DNA from 3 places in the Aminipila butyrica genome. Region 3 is predicted to be linked to each of the others. Evidence: riboswitches for the same ligand, from Rfam matches in the RefSeq annotation. Region 3 holds a riboswitch; each other region holds the start of a gene.
What was found. Region 3 has a riboswitch for cobalamin ahead of Ami103574_RS06490 (enhanced serine sensitivity protein SseB C-terminal domain-containing protein). Riboswitches for the same ligand answer to the same signal wherever they lie in the genome.
Positions count from the first base shown of each region.

Region 1 (6,040 bases), 1.0 Mb from region 3:
GTTAAAATTACTCAACCACTCCGCTTCTCCGCTGGTACCCCGGATGACTACGGCGACTAAAGTATAATCCTTGGACCCGATGGAGATTGGCTGGTGGGCAAAGGTATAGGCTGCGGTATCGTTCCCCGAGAGGCCAGACTTTTTATAAGAGTTGGTACTGTAGGCGGTATCGGGAATGAAGCCGTAGGAGATCAGAGTACGAAGCATATTTTCGTTGGTATCTCCATAGGCTGCCGCACTTAGATTTAAGGAAAATTTGGCTAGATCCAGGTTGAATTCTTGGGACGGCTGGGTAAAGAGTTCTGTTTCCCAGCTACGCCCAGAAGCTGATGTGGCTGAAGCCATCGCCTCTGCTGTACCAGTGGTTGATGTGACCAACAAAACGACGGCAATAATAAAAAATAAAGAATTAATTGGTTTCATGCTCTTCTCCTTCTAACTGCATGACCGCCTGAACTTGAACAAAATGCTTAGCTGTACGAGGACTGCGTCCGCCGTTGCGGATTGCAAAGGCCTCCGCCCGAACACAAAGCTCTGATTCTGAAAGCGCCAGACTATATTCTTGAGCTAAGTGCTTCACAATATCCAGATAATGATCTTTATCCGGTGCTTGGAAGGTAACCGTCAACCCAAAGCGGGCCGATAAGCTAAGGGTTTCCTGCATGGTATCGCTTCGGTGCAAATCGTCGCCTTCTCGGTCTGACATGTTTTCCTTGACTAGGTGCCGGCGATTGCTGGTAGCGTAAATCGCCACATTCTTGCTTCGGGAAGCGACACTGCCCTCCAACACTGCTTTTAAGGCAGAAAAGCTGTCATCATTGCCGTTAAAACTTAAATCGTCAATAAACAATATGAACTTCAGAGGATTGACAGACAGTACTTCCAGCAGGCTGGGCAGTTCCAGCAGCTGTTCTTTCTTAATTTCAATGAGACGCAGGCCGCGGTCTTTATATTCGTTCAAAATAGCCTTCACCGTGGAACTTTTGCCCGTTCCAGCATCTCCGTACAGAAGCACGTTGCTGGCACCTGCGCCTTCTAACAGGGATAAGGTGTTTTGCAGGATTAAGCTTCGTTCTCGTTCATAGCCTGGAAGCTGAGAAAGACGCTGGGGATCGGGGTGAGCAATTGGGGTTACTCCGTCGGCGGTAAGCGCAAAAGCGTAATGCCGGGCATAAATACCGTAGCCGCTAATTGGCAGATTAGCCAGCCGTTTCATATATAAGTCCGTCAGGTCCAGGGGTTCATTGGTCCACATGGGCAAGAATCCCTTATAGTTAATGATGTCACGTGCATCCTCAGGTGTCAAAGCCGCCAGTCGGTTTAGAACATCCAGCTCATTTTTCAGGCTGGCTTCCACCACCGGATGAAAGGTTTTGCCTGCCCCTTTGCCGATAATGTAAAAATTCTCGTGGCTAAAGACCAATTCTGCGATGTAGTGAGATAAGGACTCGGTCTTTTTAAACAGCGTTGCGACAAAGCTGCCGTAAATGCCTATAATACAATCTTTGGATTCTAAGGAATAGGTGGAGGTGGCTAGCTGTTGAAAGTTTTGAATCAGCTCATCCTCCAGAAGACTGTGAAATATAGCCATAGTATTCAATTCGGTGGATAAATCGTGCAGTTTATTCATAAAAATACTCCTTCTGTCTATAGGTATGTGATATTGATAAACTGGTGAAAAAATGATATTATTAACTATTAAGTATATCACAGATATTAGATAATTTTAAGACGTATCGGTAAAAAATCCGGGAGGGAAAAGCCTATGCTTACGTTAGATAAAATATATCATGCCGCTTATGTTCTGCGGGAGACCGCCAGGAAGACGGATTTGATTTTAGCCCAAGGGCTCAGTGAGGACAACACCATCTATTTGAAGACGGAGAACTTGCAAGTTACGGGAAGTTTTAAGCTCAGAGGAGCCTATTACAAGATTAGTCAGCTCAGTGAAGAAGATAAAAAGCGAGGCATCATCGCCTGTAGTGCGGGCAATCACGCCCAGGGCGTAGCCCTGGCCTCTCAGAAAAACAATATTCCGTGTATGATTTGTATGCCGGACGGAGCCCCTTTGAGTAAAGTAGAGGCTACCAGAAGGTATGGTGCAGAGGTTTGTCTGGTTAAGGATACGTATGACGATGCCTATGCCCGGGCTTTAGAGATTCAGCAGGAAGAGGGGCGGACCATGATTCATCCCTTTGATGACGATGATGTAATCGCTGGACAAGGCACCATTGGCCTGGAAATTTTAGATCAGCTTGCCGACGCCGATGCTGTTATCGTTCCCGTAGGCGGCGGAGGGCTGATCAGCGGGGTCGCCTTTGCCATTAAAAGCCTCAATCCTTCTTGCAAGGTCTATGGCGTGCAGGCGGCTGGTGCGCCAAGCATGTATCGGTCTGTGAAAGAAGGCAGCATGATTACGCTGGATTCTGTCAATACCTTTGCAGATGGTATCGCAGTCAAGCACCCGGGAGATATCACCTATGAGATGATTTCCAAATATGTCGATGACATGGCTGTGGTTTCGGAGGATGAGATTGCAGCGGCTATTTTGGCTTTGATGGAAAAGCAAAAACTTATTTCTGAAGGCGCAGGAGCGGTTTCGGTAGCTGCGGCCATGTTTAATAAATTTGACTTACATGGAAAAAAGGTTGTATGCCTGGTGAGCGGGGGAAATATCGATGTAAGCTTTTTAAATAGAGTGGTTACAAGAGGTTTAATCATGAGCGGCCGAAGAACCACCATCACCATAGAGCTGGCAGACCGCCCGGGACAACTTCTCAGCGTCAGTGAGATTATAAGTCAGTGTGGAGGAAACGTTGTGGCGGTATATCATGACAGGAGTGACCCCAATATGGCAATTATCAGCTGCTTCCTGAGGGTAGTCATAGAAACCAGAGACAGGCAGCAGGCAAGTCAGATTAAACAGGAGTTAGTGAAGGCTGGCATGCAGCTTGTGGGCGAGAAGTTGTAAACCAAATAGAATGCAGAAGTATGGTTTCGTTTGGTAGCACCGTCGGAAAATGTTGAAATTAAAAAGATATTGACACCGCCAGAGAGCTGTGATATTCTGAAGACAAAATTACAATAGAATATTTTACCACAGATGAGTGCTCGCATAAAGTATGTATGCGAGAGAATAGGGAAGAGGGTGAAAATCCCCCGCGGAGCCGCCGCCGTAAGCGTGGAGCTGCTTTATATTTACCACTGGATTTTCCGGGAAGGTTTAGAGCAGCAGAGATACGTAAGCCGGAAGACCTGCTCAGACTGAATACATCAGATTTCGTCGGATTTTTACGAAGATGTGAGACAGGATAGGCTGTCATATAAATTTTGTTGCAAAACGGGCATCAACCGTATTTTTGGTTGATGCCCGTTTTTTGTTTTTGTCATATTGAAAAGGGAGGAAAAAAATATGCAATTCAATGAGAGAATCAAAAATTATTGGGAAGGCGAAGCCGAAGGGTACAACGAAGGAATTGAAAGGGAACTAAAAGATTTTCACCGCAAAGCATGGCGGGAATTAGTACTGGAATACGCTCCGACAAAGGAAAAGTTAGATATTTTGGATATCGGTACAGGCCCAGGCTTTTTTCCTACTATTCTGGCGGATGAAGACCATAAAGTGACGGGGATTGATTTGACAGAAAACATGATTCATTTTGCTAAAAAGAATTTGCAAGCTGAAGGCAAAGAGGCAGAGCTTCTTTCCATGGATTGTCATCATCTAACGTTTGAAGATTGCTCCTTTGATCTGATTATTTGCCGGAACTTGACGTGGACTCTGGATGACCCTTCTCGTGCATATGAGGAGTGGATGCGGGTGCTGCGGCCCGGTGGAAGGCTTTTAGTGTTTGATGCCTGCTGGTATCTGCATTTGTTTGATGAAGAAAAAAAGAAAGCTTATCAAATCAGAGAGCAAGAAATCAAACAAAAGTATGGGCGTAAATTCCATGAGCACAAAGACCAGAAGGAAGGGGATGAAATCAGCAAAAAACTATTTATGAGCGACAAACTCCGGCCTCAATGGGATTTGGATAAGATGTTAGCCATGGGATTTTCAAAAGTATTTGCAGATTCCACGATTAATCAGAGAACCTGCGATGAAATGGAGATGGAATTGAACTCGCTGACACCGGCCTTTCTCGTTGGAGGTGAAAAATAAAAGTTATGGGAATGTATTTGCGCCTGGCATCTTTTCTTAAAACGACACCGAAAGAAGCACTGATAAAGGTATGGATTGGCTTATCCATTGTGGCCACCGGTTTTTTACAAGCCTTTATGATTGCTGGTGCAATCACGGCTATCTTTGAAAGGAAAAGCTATCTTGAGATTATTCCCTATATTGTCGGGGCACTGCTGGCTATAATGGCTAAAGCGTTTTTGATGCGGTACCAAGAGGGGTTTGTAAAAAAAATGGGGGCCAAAGTAAAGGGGAATATTCGCCAGACGTTGATTGAAAAGCTGCTTTGCCTTGGCCCAGCGTATCAAGATGGACGGCGAAGCGGCAATCTTCAGTCCCTTGTTACCGATGGAGTGGAATCCTTTGAAGTTTTTCTTGTCCAGTACATTCCGCAAGTATTTGTGGTGATGATTTCGGTAAGTGCTGCTATCCTTTACATTTTTACGGTTGATTCGGTTGTAAGTATATTGATTTTTTTAGCAGCTATACTGGCTGTAATCATTCCCCACTTGTTTATGCCAGCGATTTCAAAACTAATGATTGAATACTGGCAGTCCTATGCCCACTTAAATGCACAATATATTGATACCATGCAGGGCATGAGTACCTTAAAGGCTTTTCAGGCCAGCAAACGAACCGAAAAGGCTTTAGAAAAGGATGCCAAAAGTTTTGCCAAAACCTCTATTGACAACACTGGCATGTCTTTACTGGACTCAGCTATCATTATTTTTCTTTGTGCCGTCGGGACTTCTTTGGCCGTAGGAATTGCCGCTTGGCATGCCAGCCAGGGTCTGATTTCCCCGGCAGGGCTGCTGGCCATTCTATTCTTGGCGGGAGAGAGTATGAAACCGCTGTATGAACTGAATGTATATTGGCATGGCAGTTACCTGGGATTTTCGGTCGCAGAGGAGTTTTATGAAGTGTTGGATACCCCTGTAACGTTGAATATTTTAGAAGAGGCGAAAGCAAACCATACGATGAAGAACCCACCAGAAATTGAGCTGACAGAGGTGTCTTTCCGTTATCGTCAGGAAGCTAAGAAAGCGCTGGATACCGTGACCATAAAAATTGAAGGTGGACAGAAAGTGGCGGTGGTGGGAAAGTCTGGTTCGGGAAAGTCTACATTAGTTAATCTGCTTCTGCGGTTTTATGATCCCCAGGCGGGGCAAATTCGTATTGGTGGTCATGAGCTTTCTGCGTATACATTAGACTATCTTCGCAACCAAATTGCCGTGGTTTTTCAGGATACCTATCTGTTTTACGGCACGGTGCAGGAAAATTTGATGATGGCAAAGCCGAATGCCACCTTGGAAGAATGCATAGAAGCAGCAAAAGGGGCCAATGCCCACGAGTTTATTATGGCTCTTCCTCAAGGGTACCAGACTATGGTAGGAGAGCGGGGCGCTACTTTATCCGGAGGGCAGAGACAACGGCTTTCTATTGCACGAACCATCTTAAAGGGGGCACCGATTTTAATTTTAGATGAGGCGACCTCCAGTGTAGACATTTCGGGAGAAAGCCAGATCCAAGAAGCACTAGAACGTCTGATGAAGAACCGGACAACCTTAATCATTGCTCATCGTCTATCTACGATACAGACGGCTGACCTTATTTATGTTTTAAATAAAGGCAGGCTGTGGGAGGCGGGGACCCATGAAGAATTAATCAAAAAAAAGAATGGTGTGTATAAGCAGCTGGTTCAGGCGCAGGAGAAAGCGAGGTATGAGATTTGAATAAAAAAGAACATTATCGTTTTAAGTCTCTGTTGCAGCTGATGGGCAATTTGCGCCAGCATTATGTGGGTATGGTTTGTGCGGTAGTATGCGGCATTTTTAATCACCTGTTTACGATTGCGGTATC
Region 1 is NZ_CP048649.1:321,473-327,512, forward strand. It holds gene Ami103574_RS01510 (lipase family protein) at 1-423, opposite strand, end outside; gene Ami103574_RS01515 (ATP-binding protein) at 410-1,630, opposite strand; gene ilvA (threonine ammonia-lyase) at 1,766-2,971, shown strand; cobalamin riboswitch at 3,089-3,277, shown strand; gene Ami103574_RS01525 (class I SAM-dependent methyltransferase) at 3,413-4,162, shown strand; gene Ami103574_RS01530 (ABC transporter ATP-binding protein) at 4,168-5,913, shown strand; gene Ami103574_RS01535 (ABC transporter ATP-binding protein) at 5,910-6,040, shown strand, end outside.
Region 1: linked by a shared signal. The riboswitch ahead of Ami103574_RS01525 (class I SAM-dependent methyltransferase) and the one ahead of Ami103574_RS06490 (enhanced serine sensitivity protein SseB C-terminal domain-containing protein) in region 3 are both predicted to bind cobalamin.

Region 2 (6,040 bases), 1.1 Mb from region 3:
TGACGCTGGCCCCGGCTATTCCTGCCACCGCAATAGCCAAAACCATACCCGGAAAAGAAATCATCATATCGGAAATCCGCATAATGATTCCATCCAAAATTCCTCCGTAAAAACCCGCCACCGTACCTAATATGGTTCCGATAACAAATACGACCACCACCAGCACCAGAGAGGCCGTCAAAGAGACCCTTAGCCCGTAGATGATACGGGACAACATATCTCGACCCAGCTTGTCCGTTCCCAGCCAATTTACCTCGTTGGGCGGCTTAAAAGCATTGGTCAGATTGGATTCATAAGGACTAAAAGGCGCTATGTACTGGGCAAGTATCGCCATGAGGATGAGCAGCAATGCCAAGAAGGCCAGAAAGGAAAATTGCTTATGCTCTTTTATAAATACCGCTGCTCTCCTCATATGCTGCTCCTCTTGCGAATCCTGGGGTCCAAATACGAATAAGAAATATCTACTAATATGTTAATCACCATGTATATCAAGGCCGTCCATAAAACGTAGGCCTGAATCAAGGGGTAGTCATAAGCCTTGATAGCAGAAACCGCTAAGTTTCCCAGTCCCTGATAAGAAAAAATCACTTCCACCACTGCCGTTCCGCCCAGTAAGGAACCCAGAGACAGCCCCAACAAAGTAACCAGCGGCAGCAGGGCATTGGGAAACACATGCTTCCATAAGACCGTATGCTCCTTCAGCCCTCTGGCTCGAGCGCCGATGACGTAATCCTGATTCAATTCTTCCAGCACCGCGGCTCTCACCTGTCTGGTATACTTAGCCGCCATAGCGAAAGCCAACGTCACTGCTGGCAGAATTAATCGCTCAGCACCGCCCCCGGCAGATACCACCGACAGCAATCTCAGTTTTACCGCTACTACATATAGCAGCACCAGCCCAACCCAGAAGTTTGGTATGGAGATGCCAAAAAAAGTACAGCTTCGGATTAGATAGTCTGTAATTTTATTCTGCTTCACTGCCGCCAGCATGCCGAAAGGTACCGCTACAGCCACCATCATAGCCAGAGAAACAAAAGCCAGCTGCAATGTCGGCCCTAACCGGTTCAGCAGAAGCTCAGCCACCGGCCTGTTCATGGAATAAGATGTGCCGAAATCTCCGCTGAGACAGCCTCTTAGCCAATTCCAATATTGGACTAAAAACGGCTGATTCAACCCCATCGCTTCTCTTGTTTTTTCCAGGACCTCCAAGCTAGGCATACTGCCAGTAGCTGCAAACATGCTTCGCACCGGATCTCCGGGAGCCAGATAAGTAAGACCGAAGGAGATAAAGCTGATGCCTGCTAGAACGATGAGCATTTCTACCAGTCGGTTCCTCAGCTGTTTCCCGCTCACCTATCTTCCTCCTGGGCCTTAGTCAACAGTTCCAGCTGCTCCTCGCAGATTTTCCCGTAGGCAATGACCGTCTCTTGCTTCTGAACGGTTAAGCTGCCAATCTGATACAAAATAACGCAGGTCTCACTTGCCCGATGGACTTCCAGTACCTGTCCAAAATAGTCTCGAATTTCTCCCAGGATTTCACCTTTTTCTGCTGTTTGTCCTGGCTTAAACCGAGGATACCAGCAACCAGCCTTTTCTGCTCCCTGATAGATAGCCTCTGTAATAAGCACTTTTGGAGAAGTATTCTTTTTCACTGTTTCCGAAGCTTCCTGCGCCTCTGGCAAAACCTCCAGCAGCCGAAGAATCCGCTTCACATCCTGCACATCTGCTTCGACCTCTTCCGGAGACCAGCAAGCCATGTTTCCCCGCTCCAGCAAGATACCTGGGATGCCCAAGGCACCAGCGTAATTATAAGCGCCTCCCGTGCCACTCTGGGACTGAACGATATAAGGCACTTGCACCTGGCGGGCCATCTGTTCCGACATGCGGCACACTTCTTCACTGGCCTTCCCCTGGCAATACACATAAGGTGCTAGGGCTTCGAACCCATCACCACAATGCAGGTCTATGTAATAATCAATCTCAGAAAAGACTTCTTTTTCTATAAAGTAACAGATTTGCTGCGCCAAGGTCCCATCAGGGTTCCCTGGAAATTCTCGGTTGAGGTTTTTTCCATCCTCGTAGACCAAACTCATGGTTCGGTGCTCAAAGCCTGTGGTATTCACCAGCGGCAGAATGACGATCCTGCCCGTTATCTCCGCGGGCACCAGGGCCTCTGCTAGGGTAATGGCCGCTTGGATACCTACATATTCCGCATTGTGAATACCTCCGGTCACCAAAACGGTTTTACCTTCTTCCTTTCCGCAGATTACTGTAACTGGCAGCAACACGTCTTCTCTGCCTACAGTCAACAGACCTTGGATTTTAGTGTTTTTATTTTTTAGTTCATCTTTCAGTCTTATTCGTTTCATGATCCATCCTCATCTTTCTCCCGTCTTAAAGACCTCATGCCGTAGTCCCTATGGGGCTTTAACCGAACTTTTTCTTGCTGCCAGCCCACGAAAAAAGGCGACCGCATCATACGGTCGCCAAAAAATTCCAATATAATATAATGGATGTTTCTCTCTTCTGAGCACTTTTCAACAGCCGTAAAAAATTGCACAACTACATACAAGCAGTTCTCCTGACTTAAGTTCATCACCTTTTACGCCTTCCCAGTTTCCCAGTGGCCCTTGTAAAAAGCTCCCTATTACAGTGACGGGTTCGTATTGGATTCTCACCAATTTCTCTATTATTCCTTCGCGGAACTTGCATCTTTGCTTTTTATTCTATTGTTCAATTATATGGTTTATTCTATCATAGTTGCTATAAGGTGTCATATCCACTTTGGCACACCTTTCCGTTCCATTTCGTCACATTTCAACAAAAACCTGTTCTAAAAAATCTTTTGCCAAAGAGGATAAGCCTTCTTTTTCTCTTTTTACATAGCCCAGATAAATCTTGCCGTCTGCACAGGTCACTGGAATGCTCTTGATGGAAAAGGCTTCTTCCAAGGACTCGTTCAGCCGATAAGTCAAATAAGCCCGGTCCGTGTTTTCCAACAGCCGAATCAACGCATAATCACTATTGGTAGTCACCGCGTGTTCTAAATTCTTCACAATACCTAAATTCTGAATGGTGTTTTGCAGATGATGAAACTTAGAATAAGAGTCCTCATACTGTTTGACAAATTGCAGCCCCTGAATCTGCTGGGCTGTAATGATTTCTTCCTTCGCTAAGGGATTTTGTTTTCCTACCTCGAGGGACAGTTCTGCCTCCCGCAACTGAACAAACTCCAGCTTCTTTCTCCTCAGGATATGCTCAAAGACAATTTTTTGCTTTTCGGCCACATAAATAAACCCGATTTCTGACAAGTCTTTTTCCACGTCCCCGATAACCTGGTTCACACTGCCCTCCAGCAGCCGAAAGGAAATAATATTATGGTCCTGCCGCTGACAAAACTCTGCAAAGCTGGTAGACAGATAGTTGCTGGGATTCATGGACACCGACAAAAATTGTGACCGTTTCTCTCGGTTGACACTTTCAATATGATCCATGCGCTTGATAATCTCTAAGGCGTGTCGATAGACTTTCTCGCCCTCCGCAGTTAGACACACACCTGTCCCCCGCCTAGTAAAGAGGGTCATTTGTAATCTTTTTTCCAGCTTTTTTACGACCTTACTCACATTGGAAGGGGTCGTGTATAAAATCTCCGAAGCACTGCTGAAGCTGCCCGCTTCTGCGGCAGTAACTAGGTATTCCAATTGTTTTAGTTCCATGGTTGGCTCCTTCCACCAGTGGCTTTGGCCCTGGCAGCAAAATTCTTATTTAATCATTCCTTCTTGCTTCGTACCATCCAGCATCGATGTCAGCCACCCTTCTTTCCCTTTCCTGAGACCTAAATAATATAAGGCCAAAAATATAAGTGCTGCGTTCTGGAAAAGTTTAGCGGTGTGCCTCCAGAACTCAAGGTCATGCATTTCTTCTGCCGTAATATGATGATTACCAATTAATTGATTGGAAATCCAAGCATTGTACCCTAGTACGCCTATCAGCATAATTAAAAAAGTTACAAAAATTATAAATCTAATTGTTTTCAAATTTATATATTTTTTCAGCACCCCATTATCCCCCTCAAAATTAAAATAGCACAATTGGTCTGGAACCGAGCACTTAGCTATCGGAAACAGAAAAATGGCACCAGACGAGTAATCCTCCAGTGCCATTTGTATTAAAAATTAGTAGTTAATCTTCCGCACTTCAAAGTAGCTCTGTGGATGGTTACAAACCGGACAGACACCAGGAGCTTCCTTGCCTACATGCAGATGCCCGCAGTTCCGGCATTCCCAAACCTTTTCTTCAGCCTTTTCAAAGACTGCGTTGTTTTCTACGTTGCTCAATAGTGCTCTATACCGCTCTTCATGATGCTTCTCCACTTCTGCTACGGCTCTGAACTGTGCAGCCAGGGCGGTAAAGCCTTCCTCATCTGCATCCTTGGCAAAAGCTTGGTACATTTCTGTCCACTCGTAATTTTCCCCTTCTGCTGCGGACAGCAGGTTCTGCTTTGTATCATTTAATGCGCCTAAAGCCTTAAACCAAAGCTTTGCGTGCTCTTTCTCATTGTCGGCTGTCTGAGTGAAAATCGCGGCGATCTGCTCATACCCTTCCTTCTTTGCCTTTGATGCGAAGTAAGAATACTTATTTCGGGCCTCTGATTCTCCTGAAAAAGCTGCCATCAAGTTTTTCTCTGTTTTTGATCCTTTTAATTCCATCGTCTTTCTCTCCTTTTCTTTTGAAATTTTACCGTTATATCTTTTCAAAATCAACCGCACCGTGCTTGCAAATCGGACAGATGAAGTCTTCTGGAAGCGGATCACCTTCATATACATATCCGCAAATCTTACATCTCCAGCCCGACTTTTCCACCGGTTTAGCTGCCGGTTTAACGTGCTGCTGGTAATAGCTGTACGTCAGAGTCTCCGCATTGGAGAAACATTCCGCATCTGCTACTTCTGCCTTAAACAGCGTGTGAGTACCAAAATCGATAGCTTCTAAAACCTTCCCTGAAAGATAGGCATTTGTGTTTTCTTTAATATATAAAATACCATTTTCTGTTCTCTCTACTGATTTAAAGTCTGCAAACTTGTCCGCATTTCTGCCGGACTGAAACCCAAAATTCTGAAAAACAGAAAACTTAGAATTTACATCCAGTACCGATACGTTGAACTCTTTTGTCCGCATAATCATATCGTGGGTGTAGTTCTGCTTGTTGACACCTACGGCCAGAACCAGCGGAGAGCTGGTCACCTGCATAACTGTATTGACAATACAACCGTTATCCTTCTCACCCTCTCGAGCAGTTAAAACATAAAGACCATATCCAATTTTAAATAGTGCATTGTTGTCCAAGTTCTTATCCTCCTTGCGTTTCTCCCCGTCTTTCTTAAAAAGAAACCAGGGCTTGTCTGCATTTGCTTTTCCCTCTGTTTGAGGTTTTCTGTAAATGCTCTTACTGTTAATTTATTCTATTATGCCCTTTTTGTCAACCCGTTTAGGCCCTTTGGGCAGTTTTCGTCTGTTCTATTCTTCGTCTAGCAAAGCATGTATACGCTGATTCAGCATCTGCAAGGCTACCATGTTAAACCCGCCCTCAGGAATAATAATATCCGCGTATTTCTTGCTGGGCTCTACAAACTGCTCGTGCATGGGCTTTACGGTAGTTAAATATTGATTTACCACGGAATCCAACGTCCGTCCGCGCTCTTTTACATCTCGGAGAATACGGCGAATAATCCGCACATCTGCGTCTGTATCCACAAAAACCTTGATATCCAACAAATCCAGCAGCTCCCGGTTTTCAAAGATAAGGATCCCCTCTGACACGATAACCTTTGTCGGCTTCAGCCGCACCTGTTCCGCCGTCCGGTCATAAATGGTAAAATCGTATACCGGACACCAAGCGTCTTCCCAGCTTTTCAGCTGCTTGATGTGCTGAATCATCAGGTCTGTGTCAAAAGCGTCAGGATGATCGTAGTTTAGCTGGGCACGTTGCTCAAAAGAGCGGTCACTTCTGGCCTTGTAATAGGAATCGTGGGAAATCACC
Region 2 is NZ_CP048649.1:255,316-261,355, reverse strand. It holds gene nikC (nickel transporter permease) at 1-412, opposite strand, end outside; gene nikB (nickel ABC transporter permease) at 409-1,353, opposite strand; gene Ami103574_RS01195 (M14 family metallopeptidase) at 1,350-2,369, opposite strand; gene Ami103574_RS01190 (hypothetical protein) at 2,366-2,599, opposite strand; cobalamin riboswitch at 2,555-2,725, opposite strand; gene Ami103574_RS01185 (LysR family transcriptional regulator) at 2,811-3,716, opposite strand; gene Ami103574_RS01180 (hypothetical protein) at 3,762-4,058, opposite strand; gene rbr (rubrerythrin) at 4,176-4,709, opposite strand; gene Ami103574_RS01170 (flavin reductase) at 4,744-5,346, opposite strand; gene udk (uridine kinase) at 5,518-6,040, opposite strand, start outside.
Region 2: linked by a shared signal. The riboswitch ahead of Ami103574_RS01195 (M14 family metallopeptidase) and the one ahead of Ami103574_RS06490 (enhanced serine sensitivity protein SseB C-terminal domain-containing protein) in region 3 are both predicted to bind cobalamin.

Region 3 (6,040 bases):
AATTATTTCTAGTTCCTAAAAACCCGTAACCAAGCCCTAAATCCTCTCCTAGCTGATCAATAGCATGAAGCTGTCCATCAATAAGCTCCATGTCTACCTTTCCATGTACTGGTATTACCTCTATATTGGTGATATATGGAGTCTTTCCATAAGTTTCTGTATTACTTGTACCCGACAAACGAAGTGTATAAGTTTGAGTATAACCCTTTGTGGAATCCTTCGGCGCTGCCGCTATTTCTACATAGGTCACAGGTGAAGTGTTACCATTTAAACTGGAAAATAAAGTGGTCACTTTTCCAGACGGCTCCAGAGAAATCGAATTCCATATATCTTCACCTTCCTGCTTATATTTTGCTGTAAGAGTGCCATCAAAAGTTTCCGGCATAGTTGGAGTCAGGTCAATCTTTTGATTTGTACTACTATAGATGCTATAAAGATTTCGAAGCTGATTGAGTACCGCCCAGTTGGGTGCTCGATACCATAAGACTCGCTCATTTGTTCCTGATACACCTAGTTTTGAAGTAGTTATCTGGGCATAATCCAGCTTAGATAGCTCCTCCTGCTGACTGTTGGACTCCACCTGCAGATGAATGTCCGGCAGAGTGCTAAAATATGGGCTATTGGTTCCTCCTCCCGCATTCAGGTTGGGATATTTTCCAGTCAGAGGAATGCTTCGGTGAGCCCCCAGTTTGCTGCCCAGATGGCTGGCATGAATCTGCCCGCCGACTAACTCCAACTCTCCTGCCTCTGTCAGCACAAAAGAAAGGGTGTTATAAAGAATCAGATCATACTGTACACCACCGCTTTTCAGAATGCGCCCGGCCTCCGTTTCGTATTCCACCCAACATTCGTTGGGAAACCCTGGGTTATAAATGCCGGCCATTTTCTGAACTGGCTGGCTCAGTCCGCCAAAAGAAATCCCCACGGTCTCTCCCACTTTCAATCCTTCTCCGGGGCTGGTGCGATTGTCTATCTTTATATCGAGTCCCTTTGCATTGACTACATAATATTCCAGTGAATCTCCTGCTGCAATCTCGATGATATTTCTCCCCTCTTTTAAATTGACCGTATAACTACCGTCTTTGCTAATCTCATAACTGGTCCAACCACTTCCCCACTCAGCTGACTGCAGTGGGTCATGCACCCGCACAGTCATTTCTTCATGTGCTGTAGGCCAAAAGGTATACACGGCGTGGTCTGTTCCCGGCAACACAGTCCCCTCTGGCTCTCTGGTGCTCTTGGTATAATAAATAGTATCATATTCACTCTGATTGATGTTAGTGTTAATATTGGCTGAAGCGTCACCCGCTACATTGACAATGACAATACCAATATTTTCTGGTGCAATGGCGTTATAATATTGCACACTCCCTTGTTTTATTTCGTTTGCCTCGTAACTCATGTCTGGATCATATTCCATGGCATCGTATGTAACTTTGATGATGCTGATGCCTTTTTTTACTCCAGTAATGGTCTGCTGCAGCCGTCCTGGGCCACCTTTTTCTGTCAGTTCCACAGAGTCACCCAAAATCTCAAAATGAAAGTCCGGCTCAATAAAATAATTTGCCATAATGCCACTAACTGCTTGCCAAGTTCGAAACATATCTAAATCGAAGGACTGACCCTCGCTCAGTTTCAACTGCTTGCTGTCGTCCACATTCAGATACAGGTTGGCTTCATAAAAGCCATTATCCCTACGGTCCTCGTTGTTCAGCTTTTTCAAGTCCACGGTCCACATAGGCGTTTTATCGTTGCCCCAATTTCCGGTCTCTAGAAGTCCACTGGACTTTAAATAACCGCTGCCAGCGCCTCCTGCCGTATAGTGTATGCTGCCCGTACGTATTTTCTCATATGTATAAATGTCATAATTGCTGTTGCTGGTCGTATCTACATTTGCAGGCGTATACTCTTTAAATTGTTTATAATGAGCATTTCCCTTGGCATACAGCCCAAAGGGCTGACCCTTTGTTACCTGAAAGCTGATGGATTTCGTACAAGGCATCAGGGTAGCTGTAATGGTAGTCAACGCAGAATACTTAGCAGCACCAGCGCCGCTGACATCATCAAAACGCATATCCTTAGGGGTGACCTCACAAGTAACCTCTGCGCTGTTTATATTTGCAGCAGCGACAAAAGAATGAGTCTCCGTGTTTCCATTGTCTGTTACGTCCCCTTCCTCCAGCAGGGCATAGTTGTCATTCCCCAGCTTCACCTGAGCCATGACGTCTCCTCCACTGAGGTAATCCTCAATAGTTGGATCTGTCGCCGGCTTTGATATTTTTACAGCAATTCTTGACAAATAAATATTCTGTCCGCCAGCCTCCATCACCTCAAAGGACCCGGATCCCAGTAAGGTATCTTTTTCTGTGCTTCCATAAGCCTTATATGCGTATATACCCGGCTTTAAATTTAATGAGAAATTGCCCATAGGTACCTTTAAAAGGTCTGGGGTTAAACTTCCACTCACTTCCCCCGCCTCATTACAGAATTCTACATAGTTTAATTGCACTTTGCTCCAATAAAACTTTACCGCTACAGTTACTGGCTCGTCCAGAATTTCCAAGTCTGCCTCCTCCAGGCTCAAAGCACTGTTGGAAATTGCCGCTCCTGTTGTGCTTACTGAATCCTTGGGGCTTTCAAGTGGCAGTAAAGTTCCATCGGGTTCCTTATTTTCTATCCACTCAGTAGGCGCCTCGGGGTTGGATATGTCAGGTGTCTCAGAGGATACCTCAGCAGCCTGCGCTGTCTCTACATTACTTTGTTCCAAGGTACTTTCCGTCTCTCCATAAGAAAAGAAAGGCTGGCCTGTAAAAATTACAGAAACCATCAGCGCTGTCAGCAGCACGTGTTTTATTCGTTTTTTCATTATCTTCACCGTTTTCTCCTGTGTTCATGCAACTATTAACACATATAGCAGCAGGCCAGAAAAAAGCCTTTTCCGACCTGCTGCTAATTTAGCATGTTGTCTTATTTATCCGATTGTACGCTTAGACACCTTTTCCTGCTATTATCAGTTAAAAAGCCCGGCATCATCATATGAACCAAATTTCCAAACTACCGTGTCGCCGCTCTGCAGGGCAAAATCGTCGGCCCCTAACACTTCAGAGATACCTACTACATTACCACCTCTGTAAACCCGATACTGCCAGCCATAGTACGTGTAAGTTCCATCACCGTTGTCCACTGTATACTGACCATATTTATTTGTTCCCAAGGTCATGGAATCCACTGCATTATATTGAATGCTGTAATTTTGGATGATGCTGTTAGAAAGCATGGCTGGAGTGCCATCCAGAGCCGTTACAAAATTTCGGTTGGAGTAGTAGCCATTTGCTGCAACATCTATTGTGCCTGATGCAGTAGGTGTAGTTGCTGCCGGTGCATACACTTCAAAATTAACATCTTCTGCCTCAGCCGACACCAATGTAGTTGGATTTACCAGCACGGTGAAATTTACAAAAGCATTGTTGGCTGGATTGGTAGCCACAATACTGGCTACACCAGAAGTAACATTAGAGTCAATGGTAACGTAAGCATAGCTGACATACTCATTGGTGTCTACTTCTAAAGCCATCGTACTATCTATGTCGATTCCTGCAGTACTTCCAGACACTACATCCCACTCCACAGCAGCAGCTGCTGCCTCTGTGCTGAATCCAGTATAAGCCCAATAAGAATTTGCCGGGCCTGCCATCAGTTCTACTGCTGCACCGCCAGCGGTAACATCAGCTGCATCCACCACATACGTCAATTGACCCGTATAGTCAGTCATGTTGGGGTCACTGTCTGATGCAAAAGCTGTAGCGGACATGCCCATAACTAACGCTGCCGACAGCGCAAAAGCCATAATTTTAGAATTTAACATTTTTTTCATTTTTCTACCTCCATTTTTCTACAAAGTGCTTTTTGTGTTTTAGTCTCATCAAATGAACTTACTAGAAAACGTTCTGTCCCCCCTTCCCTTTTAAGTTTATATCCAAACACCGCAGTGTCTGAAACAATTTCATCAAGCTGTCTTCTTTACGACAGCCTCTGGCTCTGAGTTAGCTCATAAATCTGAGCCTGCTTCATATCCTCTGCCGAGAAACCAGGGCTTTTCTGTACCAGCTCGAACCGCTGACCGGGCGCCATGTAGGGCTTAACGATTTCTGCCACTTGAGGGAACAGTTGAACTTTTTCGCCGTGAAAGTCAATCAGCAACAGCCAATAGTCTTCGTCCTCGCCCTCTCTCTGGGCTTTTATCAACCAGGCCGCTTCCACCTGCAGGTGTTCGGAAAAGAAGTGCTCCAAGGCTGGTTTCAAGCCTGTGGGCAGAGCCTCTGGCGTTCGCAGCATGACCTTTCCCTTAAACTCTTCCCGCTTTAAGGTCATTCCCATGGTACGGGCATCCACCAGTTCCATGACAACCCTGTCCAGCAGGATATTTTCCGCAAAGGGATTGAGCACCACACCGCTGATCTTCTCCGTGGAATCGATAATTAAGTATTTCAGCTTGTCGTAGGTCATAGGAACCAGATCCTCCCGCTGAAAACGACCAATATTTGCTTCTCTGTCTAAAAAGGCTGGGACAAATTTTCTGCCTTCGCCAGTCAACAGCAAGGCAAAGCCCTTTTTATTTTTATCAATCTCTTCAGGCGTCCCAGGTACCCACAGCTCTGTTTCTACCAGCTTTTTAAAAAACTGATCCTCACAAGCTCGGGTCTTCTCCTGCATAAGCTGCTTATATAAATCTATTAGCTGATTGCGTCTCTCTTCCATGCCCCGCTCCTTTCTTGAGAACAACCACCCCATAAAAGTGTTCAATGCAATAAAAAAAACCGTGGTGTTAACACCACAGTTCCGTTTTCAACTGTATTCTACTGCACTTTAAACCGACACTAAACACACGAACCTATTTTGCAGGTACGTGGCAAGTTTCCACCCTTACCGAGGTATGTTTAAAACTTATGTCTGTTTTCTGACTTATGCATCATCATCTTTCGCCAGCCTTCCCAGGTTCTCACCCAGTGACTGCTCACTCTCAGAGCTGTGGCTCAGACTCCGCACTTACAGCGGCGGTACCGTCCCGGACTTTCACCGGAGTTCCTCTTACCTGCTTGCAGTTAGTTTTCTGCCGCAGTACATAAAATACATGGTTACCAAATTTTCACTTTTTCTCTTTACATCTTCATGATACTACGAAGTTCTAAATTTATCCAGTGTTTTCCTAGAACATTTTTCGACATATTCAGCCAAACCCAACCTTATATTTCTAACATCTCCCTAAAAAATAAAAGCAGAAGATGACATCTCTTCCGCTTTAGTTTCTTTCATTTCATATTCATAAAATCTGCCTTGTTAAGGCTGACTTTTACACCAGTCGACACTTTTTTAGTAGCTTTACCAGCGCTTTGCCCTTCGGCAGCAAGATAATCTCATTCTCTTCAATAGCCTTAATCTTTAGCAGCATAACTCCGTACACCGCCGCGCCCACGCCGATAGCTACCACCGTAGCCAAGCTGCTGCCAACTGCGCCAGACAAGCCCTTGTAAGCACCTACCACCAAAGCAAACATGATCAACCCTGCCAGCAACGGCTTCCACACCGACAGCTTCCAATCGAACTGGATGCCGGTGAGTTTCTTCACCGCCGCAAAATTAATCAAGCCGATGGTGATATAACCAAGCGTGCTGCCGATGGCGGCACCTTCTACGTTCAATTCCGGCCACCCGGTCAAAACAAAAGTGGACACACATTTAACAACAAAGCCTGCCGCCAATCCCCAAACCGCGATTCCCGGTCTGCCCAGCCCCTGCAACGTGCCAGCCATGGTCTGAGCGATGCACAAAAACATGATCCCCATGGCCAGAAAGAAGAGACAGCCAGATGCATTCATAGCACTTTCTGCCTGCATCGGATAAATCAATTTCATAATAGGCTGAGCCAAGGCCATGAGGCCAAAACTGCAAGGAACACCAATAATCATAGCTGTCCGCAAACCAAGGCGTACATTCATATTCAAGAACGCTCTGTCCTTCGTGCTGGCTGCTGCTGCAATAGC
Region 3 is NZ_CP048649.1:1,350,277-1,356,316, reverse strand. It holds gene Ami103574_RS06500 (S-layer homology domain-containing protein) at 1-2,866, opposite strand, end outside; gene Ami103574_RS06495 (hypothetical protein) at 3,011-3,874, opposite strand; gene Ami103574_RS06490 (enhanced serine sensitivity protein SseB C-terminal domain-containing protein) at 4,021-4,758, opposite strand; cobalamin riboswitch at 4,932-5,140, opposite strand; gene Ami103574_RS06485 (putative polysaccharide biosynthesis protein) at 5,351-6,040, opposite strand, start outside.